Regions from separate parts of the Xenorhabdus griffiniae genome, predicted to be linked through region 2. Evidence: predicted binding sites of a transcription regulator. Region 2 holds the regulator's gene; each other region holds the start of a gene.
The links. The regulator PurR, encoded in region 2, represses purine synthesis genes. The targets are predictions, from matches to a motif close to CANGCAAACGTTTGCNTG.

Region 1 (2,208 bases), 1.8 Mb from region 2:
ACGAAGCCAACAATGGCCTGAAAAACAGCCGTGGCACTATCGCTATGGCACGCACCAATGATCCGCACTCTGCAACTGCCCAGTTCTTCATTAACGTTGTCGATAACGATTTCCTGAACTTCCGTTCAGAGCGTCCGGATGGATGGGGTTACTGTGTATTTGCCGAAGTTGTTGAAGGCATGGACGTGGTTGATAAAATTAAAGGTGTTTCCACCGGTCGCAGCGGTATGCACCAAGATGTTCCACATGAAGATGTGATCATTGAACGTGTCACTGTTGGCGAATAATTACTGTTAGACGCTACATGAGTACACTGTTTATTGCAGATTTGCATCTCAGTGAACAAGAGCCGGCAATTACTGCCGGTTTTCTGCGTTTTTTACGTGAAGATGCAATCCACGCTGAAAGTCTTTATATTCTCGGTGATTTTTTTGATTACTGGATTGGTGATGATGATCCCAACCCATTGCATACCAAAATCGCCCAGGCCCTTAATGAACTGAAACAACAAGGTATTCCCTGTTATTTCATGCATGGCAATCGTGATTTCTTGCTCGGCTCCCGTTTTGCCAGAGAGAGCGGCTTGATTCTGCTTCCACAGGAAGAAGTGCTGGAGTTGCATGGTAAACGTATTCTGATTTTGCATGGCGATACGCTATGCACCGATGATATCAACTATCAGCAATATCGTAAGCGGGTACATACTCCGTGGATACAACGGCTATTCCTGTTTCTCCCTTTATTTATCCGTTTGAAAATTGCAGCCAAAATGCGAGCAGGTAGCCAATATACCAACAGCCAAAAATCCGCGTCTATTATGGATGTCAACCAAGAGGCTGTTATTGAGCATTTTAATAAATATCAAACAGATTGGATCATTCACGGGCATACTCATCGTCCAGCAATACACGATATTCAGATTGGCGATAAAACCGTGCATCGCGGTGTATTAGGGGCCTGGCATGAGCAAGGTTCGATGTTCAAAGTTACAGAAACGGCTATTGAATTGATATCCTTCTCTTTCTAAGCAACTTGTTTATTTTGTAAAAATCGATAAATCAAACGACGCAAACGTTTTCCTCATGCTATTAGCATGATATGATCCGCCATCTGAAATTTCATCTTTGTTCTGGTAGACACCCAATACAGGAGCATCCGATTTATGACGTCCAGCTCTGATCCCACACTAGCTATTACTCCTACAATGACTTTTCCAACAGAAATAGAATCCCAAAACCACGCCAAAGTCGCCATTGTCATGGGTTCTAAAAGTGACTGGGCAACCATGCAACATGCAGCCGATATCCTGACCGATCTCGCCATTCCTTTTCATGTTGAAATTGTTTCGGCACACCGAACGCCAGATAAACTTTTTCGTTTTGCAGAACAAGCGAAAGAAAACGGTTTTGATGTCATTATCGCGGGCGCAGGTGGGGCAGCACATCTACCAGGAATGTTGGCAGCCAAAACTTTAGTGCCTGTGTTTGGGGTTCCTGTACAAAGCGCTGCGCTTAGCGGTGTTGATAGCCTATATTCTATCGTCCAAATGCCAAAGGGCATTCCTGTTGGTACACTGGCTATCGGCAAGGCTGGAGCCGCAAATGCCGCATTACTGGCTGCGCAAGTGCTGGCGTTGCATGACAGTGCACTGTTTCAACGTTTATCAGATTGGCGTAGTGAGCAAACCCAGGCTGTTCTGGATAATCCAGATCCACGGGAGGATGCATGAAGCCCGTTTGTGTATTGGGAAATGGTCAGTTAGGCAGAATGCTGCGTCAAGCCGGTGAACCGTTGGGGATCGCTGTTTATCCTGTTGGGTTAGATGCAGAACCAGAGGCAGTGCCTTACCAAAGCAGTGTGATCACCGCAGAAATTGAACGTTGGCCCGAAACCGCATTAACTCGCGAACTGGCTCATCATCAGGCTTTTATCAATCGTGAGATTTTTCCACAACTGGCGGATCGTTTGCCACAAAAACAGCTCATGGATACGTTGGGTCTGGCAACCGCACCGTGGCAACTGCTTTCTTCTCCCGAACAATGGCCACAACTATTTGCAGAATTAGGCGATTTTATTATTGTCAAGCGACGGACTGGGGGCTATGACGGGCGTGGTCAGTGGCGTATCCGGCCAGGTGATGAAACAACGCTTCCACCTGAAATTTATGGTGAATGTATTGTAGAACAGGGTATTCCGTTTTCGGGAGAA
Region 2 (2,208 bases):
CTGGTCAACTGGAACTTTGTTGAAGAAAACTTAGCTTAATAAGATTAATTCTTATACTAGTTTGAAATAATAAGGGCGGGCTTTTCCTTTATTTGCGATATTGCACATGTTGGAAAACCCGCCCTTAAGATAAGTGGGGCTACAAATTCTTTTAGATCTTGATCAGATCAGGCAGAGGCTCCCCAGAAAAACAATCATGATTAATGCACTACTGGCGGCCAATAATCCCAATTTCAGATCTGTATCCATAGAACATCCTCAATGTGAAAATTAAGACACCTCAACATCCTAAATTTTAAGCGGTTATTTGCCATACTATCTAAAAATCATACCGCAAGATTTAATCCATACTCTTTATAGCATCGATTATTACTTTCACTTTTGAGCTAGATCAGACAAAATTCAAGGTTTACCGCTAAATTATTGCCAACCATCACCCTGTATACAAATATATTGGTAAACGATTAACAAATAGCTATACCCGAAAAGAAAGATAAAGGGTATATAAATTAGACCAGAAGGTCAGGAGTCCTTTTTTCATGGCAACGATTAAAGATGTGGCCAAACGCGCTGGTGTTTCGACTACAACCGTATCCCATGTTATCAATAAAACCCGTTTCGTCGCCGAAGATACAAAGGCCGCAGTTTGGGCCGCTATTAAAGAATTGAACTATTCTCCCAGTGCGGTTGCCCGTAGCTTAAAAGTTAACCACACCAAATCCATTGGGTTGCTGGCAACATCAAGTGAAGCACCATACTTTGCTGAGATCATAGAATCAGTTGAAAATAGCTGCTATAGCAAAGGTTATACCCTGATTTTATGTAATTCTCATAACAATCTTGATAAACAGAAAGCATATCTCGCGATGCTCGCACAAAAACGAGTAGATGGTTTGCTGGTAATGTGTTCAGAATACCCTGAGCAACTTTTGAGTATGTTGGAAGGCTATCGTAATATTCCTATGGTGGTCATGGATTGGGGAGAATCCAGAGGTGATTTTACCGATGCAATTATTGATAATGCCTTTCATGGTGGTTACCTGGCTGGCCGTTATCTTATTGAACGCGGTCATCGTGATATTGCATCCATTCCTGGACCATTGGCAAGAAATACGGGAGGAGGCCGCCACCAAGGTTTTCTTAAGGCACTAAAAGAAGCCAATATCGCTATTCGGGATGAGTGGATTGTACAAGGTGATTTTGAACCTGAGTCCGGTTACCAAGCCATGTATAAGATCCTGAATCAAAAACATCGTCCAACTGCTGTTTTCTGTGGTGGAGATGTCATGGCTATGGGAGCGATCTGTGCAGCTGATGAGTTGGGTTTGCGTGTTCCGCAAGATATTTCAATTATCGGTTATGATAATATTCGTAATGCCCGCTATTTTACGCCAGCATTGACAACCATTCACCAACCCAAAGAGCGTTTAGGGCAAATGGCCTTTTCAATGTTACTGGACAGGATAGTCAATAAACGTGAGGATGTACAAACTATCGAAGTCCACCCACGCCTTGTTGAACGGCGCTCTGTTGCAGATGGACCTTTTATCGATTATCGCCGCTGACAGTTAATTTTCTTGCAGCCATTCGGCATTAAGCGTTTCGCTATCCCCCAGATAATCAAGTAACCAGCTTAATGCCGGTGAATGGCTTTTTTGCGACCATGTCAAGCAGCATGGGCTGTCAGGCAATGGTTGTTCAAGTTCAAGTGTCATCAATTTGCCTTTACGGATCAGCGGTTGCGCACGGTGCTTAGGCACCATGCCTACACACAATCCATCCATCAAGCAACTTAATCCAACATCCCAATCAGGCACAATCAATCGCCGCTGATTATCCAAAGCCCATGTATCACGTTTAGGTAAGCTGCGCGCTGTGTCTTCAAGACATAAACTGGGATAAGGTCGCATTTGGTCATCATTCAATTTTCCCGATATTACTGCCAGTTCGTGTTCTGGACTGGCTACACACAGCCAAGGCATGAACCCCATATCCCTGAAGCTATATCGCTCACCAACAGGGGAAGCACGTGTCGCTCCGATGGCGACATCCACTCGGCCATCCACCAGAGCATCCCATACGCCATTGAAAACTTCAGGATAGATAAGTAACTCAATATCTGGGAAATGGCGATAAAAATCCAAAATTAGCCGAAGCGTTCGCTCTGGTTTTACAACCTGATCAACCGCAATACTAAATTGCCCTCGC
Region 3 (2,208 bases), 600 kb from region 2:
TACACTTGCTTGTCTTTCTCAACAAATTGATGAGTGGTATTGCGCATCGTTGCATGAACTGAGGGGAGCAGAAGCTGACGAATTGTCTGGGCATCTTGTACAGGCGCGGACATTCCCCGAAGTAAAAACAGCCTGGCAGCAGGCAGAAAAAGATGCGTCGGTGCAAGATATTATCGTGGTTTGTGGCTCTTTCCACACTGTCGCACATGTCATGGAAGCACTGGAGGAGGGCAAGGAAAGTGGCCAGTAAATTCCAAAATCGCTTGGTTGGTACGATTGTTCTTGTTGCATTGGGCGTCATTGTCCTGCCTATGATTTTTGATGGCGATAAGAAATACAATGAAAATCAATTTGCGGCGATCCCTTTGGTGCCAAAACCTGGTGATGAAGAAGATATTGACTCGATCCCACCATTGACACAAAACATGCCGTCTACACCGCCTGAAGGTGCTGCACAAGCAATGCAATCACAGGAGCAAGAGCCAGATATCGAGATGCTGTCTTGGCCATCGCCTGCAGAGCCAATAACAGCACCTCCTGTTACTGTCACGCCAGAGCCTAAAAAAGTGGAGCCATCTCCTCAACAAAAAGCGGTAACGAAACCTAAACCGGAGCCAACAGAGCAAGCCCCCCAGGCAGCGGCATATGTTGTTCAGCTTGGCGCATTAAAAAACGCGGATAAAGTTGACGAGATAGTGGCAAGGTTGCGTCTTTCTGGGCACCAGGTATATACAGTGCCTTCTTCTCCGGTACAGGGGCAGTTAACCCGAATTTATGTAGGACCGAATGCATCAAGGCAGGTACTGGAATCTATTTTGCCCGAATTAAAGGAACTTACGGGATTACAAGGGCAGATCAAAAATTATAAGCCATAATCTGATTGGCACAGCAAATGCTGTTTGTTTACCTGTCGAAAATTATTTTCAGTAGAGTGGTGAATCTACTACGCAAACGTTTTCGTTTTCTGTTAGAATGCGCCCGACCTGAGTGTCGGGAGCTTGTTTTTGGATTAAAATATGGTCTGGATTGATTATACGATCATTGCCATCATTGGTTTCTCGGCACTGGTTAGCTTGATTCGTGGTTTTGTTCGCGAAGCGCTTTCCCTGATAACGTGGGGCTGTGCTTTCTTTGTTGCAAGCCACTTCTATACTTATTTGGCGGCTTATTTTACCCGCCTTGAGGATGAACTGGTGCGCAATGGGGTAGCGATTGCTATCTTATTCATTGCAACACTGATTGTTGGCGCAGTAGTAAACTATGTCATTGGTTCACTTGTTCAGCGAACGGGCCTGTCAGGCACTGATCGGGTTTTGGGGATCTGCTTTGGCGCCTTACGTGGTGTCTTGGTGGTGTCTGCCATTTTGTTTATTGCGGACTCTTTCACACCACTGCCCAAAAGTCAGGATTGGCAACAATCACAACTGATCCCACAGTTTAGTCAAATTATCAGGTGGTTTTTTGACTACTTACAAAGTGCGTCGAGTTTCTTGCCGGAGAGATAACGCTCTCCGCTTGGCTGATGAGGAAAGGCTACATGTGCGGTATTGTCGGTATCGTCGGTTTTACACCGGTTAACCAGTCGATTTATGATGCATTGACGGTGCTTCAGCACCGTGGACAAGATGCAGCAGGTATTGCAACTATTGATGGTAACAATGAGTTTCGTTTACGTAAGGCGAATGGTTTAGTTAAGGATGTGTTTGAAACACGGCACATGCTACGTTTACAGGGAACCATCGGCATTGGACATGTCCGTTATCCTACGGCGGGCAGTTCCAGTGCATCTGAAGCGCAGCCCTTTTATGTGAATTCTCCTTTTGGTATCACGTTGGCACATAACGGCAATCTGACAAACGCACATGAATTGAAAAAAATGCTGTTTGAAAATGCCCGCCGTCATGTCAACACAACCTCAGACTCTGAAATTCTACTGAATATTTTTGCCAATGAATTAGCCCAATTTCCCCATTTCCCTTTAGAGCCTGATGATATTTTCGCGGCAGTCGCAAAAATGCACAAAAAAATTCGTGGCGCTTATGCGTGTGTTGCCATGATTATTGGACATGGAGTGGTGGCTTTTCGTGATCCACATGGCATTCGTCCTCTGGTGCTGGGAAAGAAAACACGGGAAGATGGCCGCAATGAATACATGGTGGCGTCGGAAAGTGTGGCGCTGGATACATTGGGTTTTGAGTTCCTGCGTGA

Region 1: the regulator PurR is predicted to act here: its motif matches at 1,065-1,082, upstream of purE (5-(carboxyamino)imidazole ribonucleotide mutase).
Region 3: the regulator PurR is predicted to act here: its motif matches at 945-962, upstream of cvpA (colicin V production protein).

What each region holds. Positions count from the first base shown of each region.
Region 1 is NZ_CP147737.1:785,833-788,040, forward strand. It holds gene ppiB (peptidylprolyl isomerase B) at 1-287, shown strand, start outside; gene lpxH (UDP-2,3-diacylglucosamine diphosphatase) at 305-1,027, shown strand; gene purE (5-(carboxyamino)imidazole ribonucleotide mutase) at 1,205-1,729, shown strand; gene purK (5-(carboxyamino)imidazole ribonucleotide synthase) at 1,726-2,208, shown strand, end outside.
Region 2 is NZ_CP147737.1:2,549,283-2,551,490, forward strand. It holds gene sodB (superoxide dismutase [Fe]) at 1-39, shown strand, start outside; gene purR (HTH-type transcriptional repressor PurR) at 540-1,565, shown strand; gene punR (DNA-binding transcriptional activator PunR) at 1,569-2,208, opposite strand, start outside.
Region 3 is NZ_CP147737.1:3,145,506-3,147,713, reverse strand. It holds gene folC (bifunctional tetrahydrofolate synthase/dihydrofolate synthase) at 1-250, shown strand, start outside; gene dedD (cell division protein DedD) at 240-875, shown strand; gene cvpA (colicin V production protein) at 1,017-1,505, shown strand; gene purF (amidophosphoribosyltransferase) at 1,538-2,208, shown strand, end outside.